Regions from separate parts of the Aliamphritea ceti genome, predicted to be linked through region 1. Evidence: predicted binding sites of a transcription regulator. Region 1 holds the regulator's gene; each other region holds the start of a gene.
What was found. Region 1 encodes PhoB, which activates phosphate uptake and scavenging genes when phosphate is short. Its sites were predicted from a motif close to TGTCATANNNNTGTCANA; they were not measured.
Positions count from the first base shown of each region.

Region 2: a site for PhoB is predicted at 4,530-4,547, ahead of OCU49_RS02065 (TIGR00153 family protein). Genes of this name have one in related genera too.
Region 3: a site for PhoB is predicted at 4,816-4,833, ahead of OCU49_RS17655 (putative 2-aminoethylphosphonate ABC transporter substrate-binding protein). Genes of this name have one in related genera too.

Region 1 is NZ_AP025282.1:5,084,058-5,091,219, forward strand. It holds gene pstB (phosphate ABC transporter ATP-binding protein PstB) at 1-217, shown strand, start outside; gene phoU (phosphate signaling complex protein PhoU) at 232-975, shown strand; gene OCU49_RS23070 (hypothetical protein) at 1,033-1,314, opposite strand; gene OCU49_RS23075 (GGDEF domain-containing protein) at 1,635-3,152, shown strand; gene OCU49_RS23080 (DUF6500 family protein) at 3,167-3,337, opposite strand; gene OCU49_RS23085 (DUF1415 domain-containing protein) at 3,447-4,022, opposite strand; gene OCU49_RS23090 (chorismate--pyruvate lyase family protein) at 4,224-4,778, shown strand; gene ubiA (4-hydroxybenzoate octaprenyltransferase) at 4,784-5,662, shown strand; gene phoB (phosphate regulon transcriptional regulator PhoB) at 5,765-6,460, shown strand; gene phoR (phosphate regulon sensor histidine kinase PhoR) at 6,512-7,162, shown strand, end outside.
Region 2 is NZ_AP025282.1:470,138-477,299, reverse strand. It holds gene OCU49_RS02075 (DUF2157 domain-containing protein) at 66-1,106, opposite strand; gene glnE (bifunctional [glutamate--ammonia ligase]-adenylyl-L-tyrosine phosphorylase/[glutamate--ammonia-ligase] adenylyltransferase) at 1,290-4,226, opposite strand; gene OCU49_RS02065 (TIGR00153 family protein) at 4,627-5,307, shown strand; gene OCU49_RS02060 (inorganic phosphate transporter) at 5,340-6,605, shown strand; gene argE (acetylornithine deacetylase) at 6,742-7,162, shown strand, end outside.
Region 3 is NZ_AP025282.1:3,853,358-3,860,519, forward strand. It holds gene phnX (phosphonoacetaldehyde hydrolase) at 1-485, opposite strand, end outside; gene OCU49_RS17645 (putative 2-aminoethylphosphonate ABC transporter permease subunit) at 648-2,342, opposite strand; gene OCU49_RS17650 (putative 2-aminoethylphosphonate ABC transporter ATP-binding protein) at 2,339-3,511, opposite strand; gene OCU49_RS17655 (putative 2-aminoethylphosphonate ABC transporter substrate-binding protein) at 3,680-4,705, opposite strand; gene OCU49_RS17660 (phytanoyl-CoA dioxygenase family protein) at 4,967-5,827, opposite strand; gene OCU49_RS17665 (HD domain-containing protein) at 5,830-6,378, opposite strand; gene OCU49_RS17670 (HAD family hydrolase) at 6,466-7,125, opposite strand.

The DNA of each region.
Region 1 (7,162 bases):
GATCTCCACTCTGAAGATCGAAGAACTGATTCATGAACTGAAGAAGGACTTCACCATTGTAATCGTTACGCACAACATGCAGCAGGCAGCACGTGTATCTGATTACACCGCCTTCATGTATATGGGCGATTTGATTGAGTTTGGTGTCACAGATACTCTGTTCACCAATCCGGAGAAGAAACAGACTGAAGATTACATCACCGGTCGTTACGGATAACAGAGGAATTCACCATGACATACGAACAGGATCACCACAGCACGCATATTTCCCAGCAGTTCAACGATGAACTGGAGCAGGTCCGTACCGAACTGCTGACAATGGGTGGCATTGTTGAGCGTCAGGTTACTGACGCGATTGAAGCACTGATCGAGGGCGATGCCGAACTGGCTGAGCAAGCCCGTAAGAATGATCAGATCATCAATGATATGGAACTGATGATCGATGAACAGTGCACCCGGATCATCGCCCGTCGCCAGCCAGCCGCTGCCGATCTGCGACTTATCATTGCTATCAGCAAAACCATCAGCGATCTGGAACGCATGGGTGACGAAGCTAGCCGTATTTGCCGCCATGCAATCGAACTGGCTGATGAAAACGGTAAAGGCCGTGGTTATCAGGAAGTTCGCCACATTGGCAATCTGGTTCGCCAGATGCTTCAGGACTGCCTGACGGCGTTTGCCCGCAGCGACGCGGAAATGGCCTACAAAGTCGCCAAGAAAGATAAGTCCGTGGATCAGGAATACCGCACAGCTATGCGTACTCTGGTAACTTTCATGATGGAAGATCCACGCTCAATCTCAAACGTCATGAACGTGATCTGGGTTCTGCGTAGCCTGGAGCGTATTGGCGATCACACCTGTAACATGGCGGAGCATCTGATTTATCTGGTAAGCGGCACCGACGTACGTCACAGCAGCCTCAGTGATATCAAGAAAACCGTACGTCAGCACGATGCTGACGAGAAAAACAGCTAACGTCAGCCATACTAAAAAAGGCAGCCAAAAGGCTGCCTTTTTTGTATCTGTTGGGGCTTAATCTTTTTCGATATGCAGAAAAATACGCCCGTTATTTTTCGGTTCGGCACGCATAATAAAGCCTTCAGCCTGAAAATGGCCGTAGTTCTTCAGGTCCTGCATCACATTCTCCGGTACCGAGCCGCCACACCAGCCTTGCACCATTTCCTTCATATAGCCAAGAAATAACGCGTCCAGTTCCCAAAGGTCACCCTGCATATCGCAGGTGGCAATGCCTTTCTTATCTGTCGCTCTCCGGTTTTGTTTTCCGGTTGCCTTCCCTCTGCGTTCGATCAGCACAGTATATTTCCTTCCCCTGTTAGTTGTCAGTCAGGTACAACTCAACTCCTGTTCCCCAGTATTCCGATACTGAGAAATTGTGCGAAAATTAATTCTAGCTTAATAATTCTCTATCTTGTAGTACGTTTATATCGAGACACACAAATAAGACGCACAGAAAACATAACGGATCTATTTGAAACATATAGCTTTCTGACAAAATGCTATTAAGTATGTGAAAAAGCTGGATTTTCTACCCAGCAGCCGATATAGATTAGAACTGAATGGCAATTTTGGCATTTAGTAACGGCAACCCTTCAATTTGAACGGCGGAAACATCCATGGCTGACTATATCGTTTACGGCGACTTAAACTGTCCTTTCAGCTATGCACTGCATGAATTACTCAGTAGCCACAATCTGTTGTCTCAGGTTGAATGGCGGCTGGTCGAGCACACCGCCAATATCAGCAGCTATGCCAGTGCCACAGAAAGCATGTCGGAAACGGCCAGCGACATCTTTGACATCCGTAACCGCATCCCGGATATATCCATCACCTTACCCCCTAACCGCAGCGACAGTTATTTTCCAAGCTTGTGCGTGATTGCGATTGAGCAAATGAAACCCAACGGGGTGTCCTGCTTTCGGCAGGCTCTGTACCGCAACCTGTGGATTGAAGGTAAGGACATTGCAGATACGCCAGTGATATTCAATGCGCTGGAAAGCTGTAACCTGACCACCGAGATTGAAGCGAACGAGGCCTGTGAAGCTATCCTGCAGGACTGGCAGGCACAGTGGGAAGCCGGTAACTTCGGACTGCGTACTCCGGCAATTCTCAGCAGCGATGGCCGGCGTATGGTGGGCTTACAAAACTACCAGAATATTATCGAATTCTTTCAGGGTCAGACCGTCGAAAGCCCTGATCACCAGCCGACATCACAACACAAAGAGCGCCAGACTATTGCCGTCTATGGACAGGAAGCCTGTAACAAGCTCTGGAATGTATTGTCGATGCTGCGGGATAACTACAATTTGCTATTGCCGCAGTCATGGCCGGCACTCAAAGAACAGCTGATATCGACCGACCACTGCCCGGATTTAGTCCTGATTCATCAGCCAGTAGAAGATAACAACCTGGCGGAACGCTGCCTCGAGCTGAACCACTACCTGCGGGAAAAACAGATTCCACTAGCCTGTATAGGCCCGGAACTGGACGACACTCTGGAAGCGTCTCTGTATGACGCCGGTACTGCAGACTATCTGCTTGAACATCGTAACCCGGCCATCATTCAGGCGCGTATCGGCATTCTGCTACAGCTGAAACGTTCTCATGATCTGCTCGCCCGCGCGGCCAGCATCGATAATCTGACCCAGGTATATAACCGGCGTGAATTCGAACGTACTCTGGAAATGGAATGGCGACGCAGCCAGCGCTCTAAACAGAGTCTGTCCCTGATCCTGCTGGATATCGATTACTTCAAAGCCTATAACGATCACTACGGGCACCTGAACGGTGACAACTGCCTGCGTCAGGTTGCTAAAGCTATTAAAGATTCAGCCCGGCGGGTACAGGATATTGTCAGCCGTTACGGCGGGGAAGAATTTTGTATTCTGCTACCGGAAACAGACCTGGCTGGCGCCCAAAAACTGGCTGAAAATATTCGCGATAACATTAACCGGTTGGCCATCCCTCACACCGGCGACCTCGCCGATAAAGTAACTGCCAGTTTAGGAATTTCGACGTTATTACCGGCGAATGGCAGCTCCCCCAGAGCCTTAATCGAACAGGCGGACCAGGCGCTATACAAGGCTAAATCTGCAGGTCGTAATCAGGTAATGGTGTTTAACCAGCGTCGTTAAGCCTGGTCACCAGCTCAGAGCGATTGTTCTACCATTGCTTTAATCTTGTGGGCTTTTTCAAAATGATCCAGCTGATGGCGCTGAATCCACCAGGTTGCGGCTTCCATCAGCAACTCAGGATCATCATTTTTATTGGCAAAAAATGCATAAAAAGACAGCCCTACATCTGTACCTTTTGACTGCATTTTTTTATTACATACCGCGATTATCTTCTGTCTTAACTCTGGTCGCATCGTTAAATACTGTCCCTGTTTTTCAATCTATATGCTTTAAGCCTCTCGACCTCAGCAAACTTCAGCAATAATCAGCAAAGGGCGGAAAACGTTTTATAAGCCCGTCCCGGCCAAGCTTTTCCAGCCGCTGGATATTTCGCTCAGGAATATCTTCAGGATTTTTAAAGCTGGTTAACGCCCGGCTCATTTGCGCCTCACGGATAATATGAAAAGTCGGATACGGCGCCCGGTTAGTCCAGTGACTGATATCATCAGCAGGCACCCCACCAAACAGATACCCCGGATGAAAGCTGGCCAGCTGCAATACACCTTCCAGTTCAGCTCTTTCTAACAGAATTTCGAACTCTGTCAGCATATCTAGATAATCGTAGAAATCAGCCAGCATATAAGGCGCGATGAGTAAGGTCGTGGAAATATCTTTTTCATCCGCCTGCATTAAGTTATCCAGCTCCTGCAGATAGTCCACCGTCAGCTGTTTCTCAGTGGTGGCTTCAGAAACAAAGAAACGCAAGCTCTGATCTTTTAGGACAGGAGCCGCAAAAGGGCATAAATTCAGTCCGACAACCATGCTGCGGACCCAGTCTTCGGTCAGCTGACGCACATCGTCAGGACGCTTATCTTGAAAAGTAGTATTCATAACCTACATGGTACCCAAAGCTGCGAACCAGCCCAATCCCCGGCGCATAAATTCCTGCGTCAGCGCAATGAAAAAACTGGCTTTAACAGATCAAGTCTATGATTCCGCGAGGTAAGTGATAACATAGCGGCTGTTTTAAAAGCGCAACTTACGTAACCTTCTTACGCAGCGCCAGTGAGACAAAGCCTTTGAGATTTTGCCGTGCCAATACCTTCAGCCCTGAATGACAACAGCTTCGACGTTCGCTGGTATACCCTGCGCCGTCCAGCCAGTACCGACGCACCTTTGTGCTGGCGCAAATGGTTGCTGGATCCGGGTTCGCTGACTCAGCGGCTGGTCAGTCTCAGCCAGGGCGATTTCCGGGTAGAAGTTATCCGCCAGGGCTGGTATCACCCCACCCGCTCAGAAGCTAAAGCACTTGGTATGCGGCCACGCCAGCTAGCTATTATTCGGGAAGTCCAGTTAATCGGTAATGGTCAGCCATGGGTATTTGCCCGCTCTGTCATACCGGCAACCACTCTTACCGGCAAACAACGGGAACTCAATTTTATTGGTAGCCGTTCACTGGGCACAATTCTGTTCCGGGATCCGACAATGCAACGGGGCCCTTTAAAAGTCAGCCGGCTCAAAATTCAGGATGGCGACTCAACCTGGGCACGCCGCTCCCTGTTTTATCTGAGTAATAAGCCGCTACTGGTATCCGAAGTATTCCTGCCAGCGCTACTTGAAGCACAAAATACAAATCCACAGGCCTAAGCGTTATGAGCAAACAGTTTTTCAGCAAAGACCGCCTCAATGCCTACGGCCAACTTATGCGGGTCGAAAAACCGATTGGCACTTATCTGCTCTTATGGCCGGCACTCTGGGCACTGTGGATTGCCGCTGAAGGTGTACCAAGCCTGCATCTACTGGTAATTTTTTGCCTGGGTACATTCCTGATGCGCTCGGCAGGCTGTGTGATTAATGATTTTGCTGACCGGAAAATTGATGGCCACGTAAAACGTACCGCCCTACGGCCGATTCCTGCTGGCAGAGCCACCGCTAAAGAAGCCTTAGCGCTGTTCTTTGTGCTTATTGGCCTGGCCTTTGTATTAGTCCTGTTTACCAATACTCAAACCATACTGCTATCTTTCGGCGGCGCTTTTCTAGCCGCCCTGTATCCCTTTATGAAACGCTATACTCACCTGCCACAAATTGTGCTGGGTATGGCTTTTGCCTGGGCAGTCCCTATGGCGTTCAGCGCCACCAGCGAGACTGTTCCACCTTATGCCTGGCTGATTTACACCGCTACTGTGCTCTGGACAACCGCCTACGATACTAAATATGCCATGGTAGACCGGGACGATGATTTGAAGATAGGCGTGAAATCCACTGCTATTCTGTTCGGTGATGCCGACAAATTTATTGTCGGCATTCTGCAGGTATTGACCCTGCTAACCTTTATTTTGCTGGGCCAGCAATTAGAGATGGGTAAATACTACTTCCTGAGTTTGCTGGTCATGACAGGTTGTTTTATCTGGCAACAATGGCTCATCAGACACCGCCAGCGGGATAAATGTTTTCAGGCTTTTTTAAACAATCACTATGCCGGCATGGCACTCTTTATCGGCATCGCACTAGACTATTGGCTAACAGTCTAATAATAACAGTGACATAAAGCTGTATTTGTCATATTTCTGTAACAGTTTAATAATCTAATATGCTCGTCTAAAGAAATGTCAAAACGAATAAGGTGATCGAGCATGTCATCCAATAAGCGAATACTGATCGTCGATGATGAAGCCCCTATCCGGGAAATGATAGCGGTTGCATTAGAAATGGCCGGCTACGAATGCATTGAAGCGGAATCCGCTCAGGCTGCCCACAGCATCGTTCTGGATGATAAGCCAGATATGGTTCTGCTGGACTGGATGATGCCAGGCATCAGCGGTGTAGAATTTGCCCGCCGGTTGCGCAAAGATGAAGTAACAGCCGATATTCCTATTATCATGCTAACCGCCAAAGGCGACGAGGATCACAAGATTAAAGGTCTTGAATCCGGTATTGATGATTACATTACTAAGCCTTTCTCACCCCGTGAACTGGTTGCACGTCTGAAAACAGTACTGCGCCGTGCAACGCCAAAAGGCATCGAAGAGCCTATCACTGTCGACAGCCTGACACTCGACCCTGTTTCTCACCGGGTAAGCTCTGAACTGAAACCTCTTGAACTCGGCCCTACCGAATTCCGCCTGTTACAGTTTTTCATGACCCATCAGGACCGCGCTTATTCGCGCAGCCAGCTGTTGGATATGGTCTGGGGTGGCAATGTTTACGTAGAGGAACGTACCGTCGATGTACATATCCGTCGGCTACGTAAAGCTCTGGGCGACCGTCATGAGTACCTGATCCAAACCGTGCGCGGCACCGGTTACAGATTCTCATCGCAAGTTGCTTAAGCCAAAGTATCCACGCTAAGCTGCCCACAGGCACCATTTAGGTTCGGTAGAATGTACAACAGTAACCATTCAATCTCTGGCAGTTTATTTTTAACCACCCTGATCGGCGTAGTGCTCGGTCTGGTGATTGGTTATCCGGGCTGGACAGTCGCGATTCTGTTGTTCGGCTGGGGGCTGGTACAGGTTAAAGAATTCGCCCGCCTGCAAGAATGGCTGACAAAAGGTGACCGTTCTGATGTACCGGAAAGCAACGGCCACTGGGGTGAGCTGTTTGACGAAATGGCCCGGGAGCAGAAACGTAATCAGTCCCGCAATCAGTCACTGCGTAACATCATAACCCGCTTTCAGCAGTCCTCAGCGGCACTGGGAGACGGTATTGTCATCATCGACAGGGATAACAACCTGGAATGGTGGAACCGTTCAGCAGACCGTTTGCTGGGCCTTAAGGTACAAACAGACCGTGGCCGTTCAGTCATGAACTTGCTACGAGACCCCCGTTTTATCCGTTATTACCGCAAAGAAAACTACGAAGAGCCACTGCAGTTATCGTCACCAATCGACGATCAGGTTGCGCTCGAGTACCAACTGACCAAATTCGGATTCGGCGACCGGATCCTGGTCGCCCGGGATATCACCCGTATTAACCAGCTGGAACAAACCCGGCAGGACTTTGTGGCAAACGCATCCCACGAACTGCGGACC
Region 2 (7,162 bases), 600 kb from region 1:
TTACTGTTAATAAAAAGCCCGTCCTACCACGGGCTTTTTATTTAGACTCAAGCTTAGCTGCTTGTTTAGCCATGACGGGCTTCCAATAAATCTCGAATAGAGGCCGGTAAAAAACGACGAACAGAAACAGTAATGTCCTGCTCATTCTTTTGCCAGAGAATACCCAGATAGATGATTCCCAAACCAATAAAGGTCAGCGCTATAGGGAATAGCCAGCTGTCTTTAAATACCTCATTCGCCAGATGCCCCAGATACAGACAGCAACCGATCGCGCCGAAGACAACAAACACTTTTCGCATCAGCACTGCGCCACAGCCAATCAGCGAAACACTCATACAAAAATACAAAAACTTATTCAGTTCACTGTCTGAATGCTGAGCGGTCAACCCACCCCAAAAAGCTAATACACCAAACAGATACAACCAAAAAGCATAATCCAGACTACGTCGAGCACGAATATCCACCCAAAGAGCAAACAGCGTAATACCTAGACCAAACCAACAGGTAAACATGCGTCGTTCTTGCCAGCCAAAACCGTTTTCTAAAACCAGCTCCGCCAGATCCATAGCCATGTACCATAACGTCACAGCGACCGGCATCATCAAAAATGGGAAACGATAGCTAAACAGTAGTATTGCACCTGCAAGCAAGGTAGCCAGTTCCATGTAAATCCATAAAAACTTTATATGCCGATGATATTCACGATATACCGTATCATCCGGCCACCAGCCCATCCCTTGCTGGAAACCATAAACTGCCAGCGGCGTCAGTGTAAGCACAAACGCGGCACAGATACCTGCCGGAATCAGATAACCTTTATCCCGAAAACGATTAGTCAGCAGCAGGCCTGCCAACGCATAGATGGCACATAACCCAACAATGCCCCAGCCACCGAACTCTTCCCATCCCAGATTCATGAACAGGCTCATGGCGCCAATGGCAATCAAACCACCCAGATAATAAAGTAAGTGGGTAAAATCAAACCTTGGCTGCTGGCCATGGGCCGCATCCCAGTCCCGCAGATGACTTAATAAAGGTGTTAACTGCTCTTCCCGCAACAAACCTTTGCTAACCGCATCTTTTAAACCAGATGCTGATACCGGCATAATCTATCTCCCTTTTAAACCTGTATTAACAGTGTGGCACAAACAGCTTTCCGGCTACTGAATACTAATCAAACCTACTAAACCAAATCCATCACAACCCAAGTAAAATACGGGTTTACAAATAAAAACAGCGACCTCTAAGTCGCCGTTTTTATTTAATGCCAACGAATTCAGTTAAAAACTCTATGCCTGACTGCTATTGTCCAATACGTCAGGGCTTGCATGATTCAGCACCTGCCGTTGCCAAAGCTCAGTCACAGCTTCCCGGTAGTCTTCCAGATCATGATCACTCACGGTATTGGATTTATCCTGTAAGGTCTGGCGATGACCCAATGCCCGGAAAGCTTTATAGGCTTCACGCAGAATATCAGCCTCTGCCGGCGCAATCACTCCACTGGCTTCCATTGCATCCAGAATACGGATGTTATCTGTAAACTCCATGAGATTAGAGTGTTTAGCTGAATAAGCCAGTGCTGAAAACTGCACCAGAAACTCAATATCGACAATGCCACCACGGTCCTGTTTCAGATTGAAAGCCTGTTCCGCTTCTTTCTCAGAAGATCCCAAATGAGTACGCATCTTCTCACGCATTTTCACCACTTCATCAGCCAGTTCATGTACGTCACGTGGTTTTCCGATTATTTGCTCACGTACTGATTCAAACCGCTTACCCAGCTCTTCTGAACCAGCTATTACCCGCGCTCTGACCAATGCCTGATGCTCCCAGGTCCAGGCTTCTTTCTGCTGATATTCCTCAAAAGCACGTAAGGAGCTGACCAGTAAGCCGGAATTACCGCTCGGCCGCAGGCGCATATCTACTTCATACAGCTGCCCCCCTGCCGTGAATGTATTCAGGATATGGATAATCCGCTGTCCCAGACGTGTAAAAAACACCGAGTTAGCAATAGATTTATCACCCGGCGTGAACAGGCTAAGTTCAGCGTCATGAACGAAAACCAGATCCAGATCTGAGCCATAAGACAGCTCTATACCGCCCATCTTGCCGTAACCAACAACAATAAAGTCAGGATCACAAGGCACACCAGCCCTTTTAAAAGGCACACCATGCTTTTCAGTCATCAGACGCCATGCCATATCCAGCACAACTTCCAGAATAGCTTCTGCCAGCCAGGTCAGATAATCACTTACCTTCATTAATGGCAATGCACCTGTGATATCAGCCGCGGCGACCCGTAAAGCGTGAGCACTTTTAAAGTATCGCAGCGCTTCCATCAGCTGTTCTGTATCTTCTTCAGGAATCCGTAATAACTGCTGACGCAGTTCCGCCCGCAGTTCATCTTTGGTCGGTGGGTTATACAGCGCCCGCTGATCAATTAGCTCATCCAGTAAAACCGGCTGTTTAGTCAGAGTTTCTGCAAACCAGGCACTGGCAGAACATAAACGTACTAACTGTTTCAGTGCACCGGGGTTTTCAGCCAGCAGCACCAGATACGCCGAACGGCGTAGCACTGCCCGTATCAACTGCAATACACGGCCCAGTGTTTCTGCCGCATTATCTACCTGCGCGACATCATGCATTAGCCGCGGCAGCACTGCACAAAGACGGTCACGGGCAATTGCCTGCATCATCTGCACACCACGGCTGGACTTCAGATCATTAAAATATTTACAAGCCACTTCCGGCTCATCAAAACCATGTTCTACAAATACATTCAGGCCGCCATCTTCTTCATCTTCCGCCTGCCAGAGGAGCAACCATTCTTTATCCTGATTATGATCCTCGTCGCCCTCTTCTTCCGCCGGCGCTATCACATGGCCAAAGTGTTCTGTTACACGGTCGCGGTGCACATCCAACAAAGCTAAGAAGTCAGCCCAGTCTGTGCATCCCATGCTACAGGCCAGACGCTGCTGACCCGCGTCATCCTGTGGCAGTTCCTGTGTCTGCTTATCGGCCACGGCCTGTATGCAGTGTTCAGCATTACGCAAAAAGATGTAGGCATCCGTTAGTTCTGTAACTGCCTGCTGCGGCATACCAACAGACTCAGGTAACAATGGCAGAATATTCAGTAACTCACGTTGCTGTAAGCGTGGATCACGCCCTCCCCTGATCAGCTGAAATGCCTGGGCAACAAACTCTACTTCCCGAATGCCACCGGCACCTAACTTCACATTACCGCTCAGACCTTTACGTCGTACTTCACGGTTGATCATTTCCTTCATACTACGCAGGGATTCAAAAGCACTGAAGTCGATATATTTGCGATAGACGAACGGTCTCAGAATATCCTGTAATTCCGCCCCTTTTATCTTATCGCCACCCACTACTCGAGCTTTGATCATGGCATAACGTTCCCAGTCCCGCCCCTGATCCTGATAGTATTCTTCCATCGCGGCAAAACTGCATACCAGCGGACCACTTGCGCCATAAGGCCGCAAACGCATATCGGTACGGAACACAAAACCGTCAGCGGTAATATTATCCAGCGCCTGAATAAGCTTCTGACCCAAACGACTGAAAAAATCCTGATTCGCCAGGCAACGACGCCCATCCCGGGTTTCACCTTTTTCCGGATAGGCAAAGATCAGATCGATATCGGAAGACAGATTCAGCTCATGCGCGCCCAACTTGCCCATCCCCAGTACAATCAGCTGCTGAGGTTCAGCGGCCTGTCCTTCACTGGCATAACAGTATGGTGTTCCCCAGCGACGACAGCATTCTTCATGCAACCATCCCAGTGCTAAATCAATACAGGTATCTGCAAGATCGGATAAATCTCCGGTGGTTTCACGCATATCGGCACTGCGGGTCAAATCCCGCCAGATAATGCGGATCATTTGCCGCTGACGGAATTTACGTAACACGCTATGCAGCTGCTCTTCAGTGTCAACAGGCTCAAGCCGTGCGCTCAGTTGCTGCTGATAATCATCCAGCGAAAATCTGCGGTAAAGGTCACCGCTACTAAGCAACTCGGTAAATACATCAGAATGACGGGAAAACTGATCGACCACATAATCACTACCAACAATCACTGTGACCAGATCCGCAACCTGAGCAGTATCCAGTAATTCCAGTGAACAGCGTTCCTCCAGTTGCTGCCAGCGTTGCTGTACAAACTCCTGAAGACTGGTAGGTAAAGTATCAATTTTCGGTGTAGGCATGTTCCGTCACTCTTGTAGAACCTCCTGTACAACCAATGAAGTCGCACAGCAGCTTTTGTATTGCGGTCGGTCAGAGCCAATTTACCTGATATCCACGCATCTGACTAACTCTGTCATCACTCTTACTGAGTTAAGTCACTGATACTCAGGCAGTTCTGTTAAAAATACTCATATAAACCCGGGAACTTTCTGAATAACAATTTTTTTTGCCTTATAGACATTTTAAGAAAATCTAATAAAAATCATTAGATTCATAGACTTACATCACCGCCTTTGAAAATTGTCAGTTTCAGCCTTCTCAGATGTGACTATTTCGTGTCATTTTTACTACAAAGCTACTAAAAGGCCGCGTATACTCGCGCCAATTTTGCCCTGAGCGAGAATAAAAAAGAGCCCTATTATGGTTACTAACAACTCGATTTTTCAGCTGTTTGCCAGCTCCCCATTCAAGCCGATGCAGGAACACATTGCCAAAGCGCATGCCTGTGCCATTGAACTGATTCCATTCTTTGATGCTGTAATGGCCAACGACTGGAAAGAAGCTGAACGCCTGCAGCAAAATATCGCGCGTCTGGAAAATGAAGCCGATACCCTGAAAAAGGATGTTCGTCAGCAATTGCCTCGCGGCCTGTTCCTGCCAGTACCCCGTACTGATCTGCTGGACCTGTTGCGCATGCAAGATAAAATTGCCAACCGTGCAAAAGATATCGCAGGTCTGATGTTGGGACGTCAGATGAGCATTCCTGAAGCGATTCAGCCAATCATGAAAGATTATCTGGCAGTATCTCTAAAAACTTCTGCTCAGGCGCTAAAAGCGCTGAACGGACTGGATGAACTGGTGACTTCTGGTTTCAGCGGTCATGAAGTGGACGTAGTGGAACAGATGATCCACGAGATCGATGATCTCGAACACAATGCAGACGAAATGGAACGTCAGGCCCGCTCGGCTTTATTCACGGTAGAAAAAGAACTGCACCCAATTGATGCCATGTTCATGTATCAGATTATTAATCTGGTAGGTGATCTGGCAGACAAAGCTCAACAGGTAGGCAGCCGTTTACAGCTGCTACTGGCCAAGTAACGTTTTCTCTTTTTTCCCGATAGGAAATTTCCATGACCATTATCGCAGAATACGGTGACATCCTTGTCATCATGGCATGTATTTTTGGCTTCTTTATGGCCTGGGGCGTCGGTGCGAACGACGTAGCCAACGCTATGGGTACCTCTGTAGGTTCCAAGGCACTTACTCTGAAACAGGCGATCATGATCGCTATCGTTTTCGAATTTGCCGGTGCTTACCTGGCAGGTGGCGCAGTAACTGCAACCATCCGTAAAGGCATCATTGATCCGGCAATGCTCTCCGGAACACCAGAGCTGCTGGTGTACGGCATGTTATCGGCCTTGTTAGCCGCCGGTATCTGGCTATTAGTTGCAACAGCCTTTGGCTGGCCTGTATCAACTACTCACACCATTGTTGGTGCCATTGTTGGCTTCGCCGCAGTAGGTGTAGGCGTAGATGCGGTTAACTGGGGCAAAGTAGGCAAAATCGTTGCCAGCTGGGTTGTCTCACCCGTCACCGCAGGGTTAATAGCCTTCTTCCTGTTCCGCAGCGTACAAAGGCTGATACTGGATACAGAAGAGCCATTTAAAAACGCCAAGAAGTACGTGCCTTATTACATCTTCCTGGTGGGTTTCATGATCTCTATGGTGACATTCACCAAAGGCCTGAAACACATTGGTCTGGACCTGAGTTTCGGCACTAGCGCCCTTATTTCAACCGGCGTAGCCGCTGTTACTATGCTACTCGGCATCACTATGCTGAAGAAGATCAAAGCCAACAAAGAAGACGACAAAGAATATCACTTTGCCAGCGTTGAAAAAGTGTTTGGCGTACTGATGATGTTCACTGCCTGCGCAATGGCATTCGCCCACGGTTCTAACGACGTTGCTAACGCGGTAGGTCCTCTGGCTGCAGTAGTAGGTGTTGTTTCCTCTGCCGGTGAAGTGGCACAGAAAACAGCAATGCCTGTATGGATCCTGCTATTAGGTGGCGGCGGTATCGTTGCCGGTCTGGTTATGTACGGCCATAAAGTTATCGCAACTGTTGGTAACAATATTACCGAACTGACGCCAAGCCGCGGCTTCGCAGCCACTCTGGCAGCAGCAACTACCGTTGTATTCGCATCAGGCACTGGCTTGCCAATTTCCACTACCCACACATTAGTAGGTGCAGTACTGGGTGTAGGCCTGGCGCGTGGTCTGTCAGCACTGAATTTACGGGTTATCGGTACTATCTTCGCATCCTGGGTAGTAACACTGCCGGCAGGTGCGGGTCTGGCGATTATGTTCTTCTTCATGCTGAAAGGTATGTTCAGCTAAGAAATATTACAGATTGATCTAAAAAGCCGGCGTATGCCGGCTTTTTTCGTTTTTAGCTATCCAATCCTCTCATCTGGACGCTCCGCCTTAAAGCCTGCACAATACTGGTTCTTATTTCCTCTGCGACGGAGTTGCTATGTCCACTGTGCCATCACTGCTTACTATGCTCACCGAGTTAATTGGCACACCCTCCGTCAGCTGTACCGCGCCGCATCTTGATCAAAGCAACCTTGGGGTGATTCACAAGCTTGAAGCTTGGCTCAGTGAGCTTGGTTTCAGCACTGAAATCATGCCGCTGGCAAATCATGAAGGTAAGGCAAACCTGATCGCGACACTGGGCAGCGGCCCGGGCGGACTGGTTCTGTCAGGCCATACTGATACCGTGCCTTACAACGCAGAACACTGGAATTCAGATCCTTTCAAACTGACTGAAAAAGACAACCGTTTCTACGGTCTCGGTAGCTGTGACATGAAAGGCTTTATTGCTATCGCTATTGAAGCGGCCAAAGCCTATGCTGACACACCTTTACAGCAGCCTCTGATCATTTTAGCCACCG
Region 3 (7,162 bases), 1.2 Mb from region 1:
ACTTGTGTAGCACACACCATGCTCTGCGGACTGTAACCCTGCTCTGCAGCGCGCTCCAGCAACCCAGACACCATTAAGTCCGCATAACCGGTATTCGCACCAATGCGAACATTGCGCTGTTCTGCCCAGAGAAGTAAATCTGTCACGCCTGGAATAAGCACTGATGTTGCAGCAATCGCCTCAATTTGCATTGGCACAAAGTCTTCGAACATAGTGTCGATATCATTACTGTCCGGCAGTTTTCCAAACTGTGCCTGCCAGGCATTCCGAATACGGGGCAGCTCACACAACTGACGAATATGTTCACGCTTCTCCGCTCCCATAGGCCCCCGTGCTTCTGTTTCACTGATATCAATACAACGACTGGCAAACAGGCGCTGAAACCCTTCTATAGGTGCCCGTGAACCAAAATCTACAGTGGTGCCCGCCCAGTCCATGATAATGGCCTGAACCGGTCCGATATACTGACGGGAATAACGATACATTCTCACCTCATCATGGCGCATTCGGCCATAAGCTGCGTGTGATTACTGAAGCAAGAATTATACAGGAAGGAAATAACATCACAATCTGGTATAGACCAGGTTAGAATTCTAAATAAATATTATCTGGTACTTAAGTCACCTTAAGCACCAGACAAAGGAACATTAAGCATGACGCCAGCGCTGACTGCGTGATAACAGCTCTTTACTGATCAGCCAGTGGCCACTCTTCACACCCAGCGCTGTAAACATAAGTAATACTGCCATTGCTGCTGCCGGCGCGGTATCCCCCGCTTCATCCATATTAATAACCGCAACCGATGCCAGAGTTGTATCAGCCGAATAAAGAAATACAACAGCAGAGACGGTCGTCATTGCATTGACGAACAGATACACCGATATATCCAGCACAGCAGGTAAACATAATGGCAAAGTTACCCGTCTGAAAGTGGTATAAAAAGGCACTTTCAGCGATGCAGAAACCGATTCAAACTCGCCATCAATTTGCTTCAGGCTGGTACTGGCTGTCAGGTGACACACAGTATAAAAGTGCACCAGAGTATTCAGCACCAAAATAGCCAACGTGCCGTATATAAAGTTCAGCGGATTATCCGGCGAGTTAAAGAAGAAGATATAGGATAAACCCAATACCATTCCAGGTACGGCCATCGGTAGCATTGCCAGAAACTGCATCGTTTTTCGCAACATCGGCAAGGCTTTAATCTTTTCATTCAGATAAGACAGAATAAAAATAACTGCAGTACCGGTAATCGCGACCCAGAACGCCATACGCAATGAATTGAAGTACGACTCCCAGCCTCCACCATCCATCATATCGAACTGATAATTGTCCAAAGACAACGTCAGATTATATGGCCAGAAGGTAATTAAAGACGCATACATCGCCATACCAATAACCAGCAACAGAAACGCTGAGACCACACCACAGAACAGCATTAACAGATTATCTCTGAGAGGCTGCGATTCTGGCTGAATAGCAACCGCACGGGCACTCACCTGAGCGACCTGCCTCTTTTGTACACGTCGCTCAATCCAGAACGACAGAACCGCCGGTAACAACAAAATAACACTGACCACAGCTCCCATCTGGAAATTCTGCTGGCCCACAACCTGCTTATAAATATCAGTTGCTAATACGTTGTACTGCCCGCCTATTACCTTAGCAACACCAAAATCGGTAATGGCCAACGTGAAGCAAACAAAAACTGTATTCACTAAACCATAGCGGACACCCGGCAATGTGATGGTCAGAAAGACCCGCCAGCCTGGGGTTTTTAGTGCCTTAGCCGCTTCATACAAACGTGCATCACTATTCGCCATTGCTGTCGTCAGGATCATCAATGCATGAGGAAAAATCCAGAAACAGAGTCCCATCACTATGCCTACCGGCCCGTATATAGAGTCCACCGGTAACCAGTCTTTCAAAATGCCCTGATTACCGAACAGGTAAATCATGCTTAACGCAGGTAGTAATGACGGTGCAAATAAAGGCAGACTGCTGATCAGGCGAAATCCCTTCTTGCCCGCCATGCCGCTACGGGTCAGTGCGTATGCCGTTATAAAGGCACAGGTAACAACAATCACTGTTGTCCAGCAGGCAATAATCAGTGAGTTAAGGATCGAACCGAATAACGCTGGAGTGGTAAAATATTCTGCATAGTTAGCCAGGCCAATGAAGTTTCCAGTCTGATCCTGCAAGCTCTTCAGTAACATAGTGCTCAGCGGTGCCAAAAGCCCCAACACTAAAAACAGAACCCCCAGCAATAATAAAACCCGCTGTAAAAAACCTTCCGTATTCCAGGCCGGCAAACTCAGCCGACGAGCAACAAACTCACTCATGCCTGAGCCTCCATAACACCGTCCAGCTGTGCCTCGATACAAGCGACTACTTCAGTCTGACGTACGCTGACTAAGGTTGGTTCATCAATTGGTGGCTCCGGATAGAAATGCAGGTTGTCCGCATCAATCGCCATATGTAAGTACTCACCTATCGCAGGCTTATACTGCGAATATTGCTGTACTGGCATATCAACTTCGATATCCGTATCCAGTGCAATCGTCACAGCTAAACGTACAAAGGCCCCCATAAAACTCACCTGAGCAACTTCCCCCTGAAGTAACAGGTTCTCCGCGCTTGCTGTTTCAGCATGCTGTAATACCCGGATCATCTCCGGGCGAAACCCCAGTAAGCCTTCTTCGACACTTTGATTAAGCATCAGCGGCAAAGACAATTCTGTATCACCAATCAACAGGTTATGCCCTTCCAAAACCCGGCCGGGTAACAAGTTCATACTTCCAATGAAACTTGCAACAAAAGATGTAGCCGGATGACGATAAATTTCTTCCGGTGTACCAACCTGAGCAATTGTGCCGTGATCCATCACCACAATGCGGTCAGCCATTGTCAGGGCTTCATCCTGATCATGGGTGACCATGATGGTAGTAATCCCCAGCGAACGCTGTAACTCACAAATTTCTTTACGTAAATGCAAGCGTACCCGTGCATCCAGTGCAGATAAAGGCTCATCTAATAAAAGCAGACCAGGCTGAATTGCCAGTGCACGGGCCAGTGCAACACGCTGCTGCTGGCCACCTGAAAGCTGTCCCGGAAACTTCTCACCTATGCCTGGTAAGTCAATCTGTGCCAGTAAATCGTTCACCCGGGCCGTACGGTCCTGGCGGCTCAGTTTGTTATTTACCAGGCCGTAAGCAATATTTTCTGTCACTGTCAGGTTCGGAAATAACGCATAAGACTGGAAAACAATACCAAAATCACGCTGCTGTGGTGGCAATTGAGTGATGTCTTTTCCTGCTTGAACAATATTTCCCTGCTGCGCCTGCTCAAGACCAGCAATTGTCCGTAGCAGAGTTGTTTTACCGCAACCGGACGGCCCCAGAAAGCAAACAAACTCACCCTCTTTGACCTGCAGGGATATATCCTGCAGTGCGACAAACTCGCCAAAACGTTTTTCCAGTTGATGAATATTTAAATACGGGGCAGCAGACATCTGTCTCACTCCATCATATGCCGCTTTGAAACATCCTGTTATCAACGGCATTGCTGATTCTGAATAGAATTTATGAATACGGTTTCGGAAGCCGACTCTTTAAAACGGCTCTTTAATACGACAAAACGGCAGTCAAAAAGACCTGCCGCTTTTCAGTGCGAAGTGTAATTACTTCTTAGGTTCGCTCTTGCTGTCGTAACGCTTCTGCCACTCTTTCAGGATGCGTGAGCGGTTTACAGCAGACCACTGGAAATCGTTATTGATCATGCGATCGGCGATATCAACCGGGTAGTTTTTAATTGGCTTGGCAACACCAGGCATAGCCACAACTGCATAACTTTCGTTGTACAGCTCGTTAGCCGGACGGGTTACAGCCCAATCCATCAGAGTCTTAGCAGCTTGCAGCTTGTCAGTACCTTTCACAATTGCTGCCGCTTCCATATCCCAACCCAGACCTTCAGATGGGAAAATCACTTCGATCGGCGCGCCTTTTGTGACTAGCTTGGCACCACGGTAAGCAAAAGAAATACCCACAGCTGTTTCACCCGCAGCTGCCAGCTTACAAGGCTTAGAACCTGAGTGTGTGTAACGGTCTACGTTAGTGTGCAGCTTATCCATGAACGCCCAGCCTTGCTCTTCACCAAAGCTCTGCAACCAGCTGGATACATCCAGGAAGCCAGTACCGGAAGAATTAGGGTTAGGCATAATGACATGGCCTTTGTATTCAGGACGTGTCAGATCCTGCCAACTTGTCGGCTTAGGCAGGTTGAGTTTTTCTGCTTCAATGGTGTTGTAACAAATAGACGCAACCCAGGCATCCATCCCCACCCATGAAGGTGTTGCATCATTATCAACAAACTTTTTACTCAGTTGCTCAACACCTGCAGGCTTATAACTCTGCAGCATTCCCTGGTCTTTCAGTACCAGCAAACTGGTAGCAGCAAGACCCAGCACTACATCCGCCTGAGGATTTTCTTTCTCGGCCAGCAAGCGCGCTGTAATGATACCGGTTGAATCACGTACCCAACGGATCTTCACATCAGCATTCTGCTTCTCAAAAGCCTTCGCATAGGTTTTCAACTGATCGGCTTCTAACGCCGTATAAACAGTCAGGTCAGTTTGTGCCTGAGCCTGCAGTGCAGCCCCCATTCCCAATGCAACCGCCAATAAACGCGCTTTTGCGATCAGTTTCATCTCGAAGTCCTCATTCAGCATAGAAGTAACGGCTAAGCCGTTGTTATTTTTCAGCGTCAGCAGAGCACGCTGCTCCACCTGGTCTATACCAAATTATTATCAGCCGCTTTGATGACAGAAAAGTGACAGTCAGATAACGTATTTTTTACAATTACTCTCAGTGAACATCAGGCTGGAACGCCGCAATACTTCTGCAGTTAATTTGTAGCGCCCACAAAAAACGGGATGCAAAGCATCCCGTTAGTATTCTTTCTGAAGCTGCTACACAGTAGATTTACTGTGTGCGGTAGGCGTCGCCACATGAAAACTTGGGTTATCAAATTCCCGGTGTTTCATATCGTAGTAGTCATCGTAGAAATCACCGAAATGCAAAGAGTTAAAAGTATAGAACATAGCCCGGCGGGATTTATCGGAACCATTCTTTTCTGAATAATGCGGCACATAAGAATCAAAAATAACCACATCTCCCGGCTTTGCTACAATCGGCTGCCACTTAATCCGGTCGACCACTTCCTGTTGGATAGCACCATGGCTGCTACCACCGTCATAACTTGGCAGTATCGGTAGCTGACCATTCGGTGTGGTCTGTAATTCATAGTCATGCCCTTTCAGATCACGGCGATAATTCTCCGGGAAGAACAGACAACCGTTTTCCAGCGTTGCTTCATCCAGAAAAATGGCCACAGTCACATGAAAATTAGGCTTAAGATGATTATAAGCAATGACATCCTGATGTGGTTCAAATGCCCCGCCACCCGGATTTTTAGCATTACATTTATCTTTAAAAAGTACGAAGTCATCGCCGGTCAGCGTTTTAATGAATGTTTGCAGCTTAGGTACCAGCTGTTCACGGATCACTGTATTGAAGCCTTTAATGTATTCGTAGCGGCAAACTTTTAACCCGTCGTCTATCTCCGGTACAACGATCAGTTCCTGCAGATTCTTCTGATAAAAATCATTCAGGCTTTCACCGCTGGCCTGTAACTGCTCAAGCAGATAGTCTGAGTGGCGGTATAAATCAGCACTGGCTGCCTCGAGCATCTGCATATCTGCTTTGCTCAGCCCCTGATCTAAAACAATATAGCCCTGACGCATGAAGCTGTCTTTATTAAATTCAGGCATGACTAAGCTCCCTCTTCCAATGGCTGAGTACTGGCCTGCAATTGCGGCAAATAATGCCGAAAAGGCTGCATACTCAGCTCCTGGATTTTGCCTTCATCATCCCAGCGACGCAGCTTAATCGCCGACTCAACATAGGTTTCGGCCAGAAAAGCATCACATTCTTCCGGGCTCATCAAACCACCCTGATGGTGCAGCGAATCAAGAGACGCTGCGGACAGCCCTTCCAAATAGCCCTTTTCAACAGAACACAGATAACGTTTTGCCTGCGCATGTAAACGAATAGGCTCCGTGACCGCTGGAGAAAAGTACTCGGCCAGAAACCCGGCACCTACGGCGTCGTGCTTATAATTGCCGTAAGCAAGATCTGTTGTCGCAAGTAAATGTCCGATGTCATGAAGCAACGCTGCCGTTACAAGCGCATCAGACTCGCCGGCACGCACAGCCAGTTCAGCACACTGAACAGCATGCTCGGTTTGTGTAATATCTTCGCCGTAGGTCTGATTACCTTCAGCTTCAAACAAATCAGTAATTTGTTTAACAATAGGATGCATAAGTCTACCCGTCATTTTTATCAGGCTGCTCAGTTCACAAGAGCAGCACTGTTTTCTAATGGCGGGCAGATATAACCTGACCGCCGCTTAAATTGTCCAGTTAAGCTGTGCCCAGTTACGCTCTCGGGCGATCACCGCCAGGCGCGGATCAGGGTTAGTCGCCACCGGCTGCTCAACCACTTCCAGCAATGGCAGGTCATTCATTGAATCGCTGTAAAATGCTGCGCCTTTCAAAGATTCCTGCTCCGCCTCCAACCATGCATTTAGCCGGGTTACCTTGCCTTCTTTATAAGTTGGCACACCATCAATCTCGCCGGTATAGCAGTCATCGCCATCAACACAAAGATCAATCGCCAGCACTTCATCAACTCCAAGCTGTTTCCCTACTGCCCGCACAATAAAGGTTGCCGTTGCCGAAACGATCACTACCCGGTGTCCTGCACTGCGTAACTCGCTCAGTAATACTTTTGCCTGCGGATAAATCTTCGGCACGATCACATCAGCAACAAAGCGCTCTGTCAGATGATCGATATCCGCTACATTCATATCTGCCAGAGGTTTCATCTGAAACCGGATATATTCCACCACCGACATAGATCCCCGTGCGTACTCATCCATCAGCCGTTGCTCTTCCGCAACAAAACCAGGATCCGTTACCAGACCGGTTTCCTTCAGATATTCACAAAACAGCGACGAGGTATCGCAACAGGTTATGGTTTCGTCCAGGTCAAAAATGCGTAACGCCATGGCTTAAATTCTCATCTAGATTGAAAGCAGAAAAACT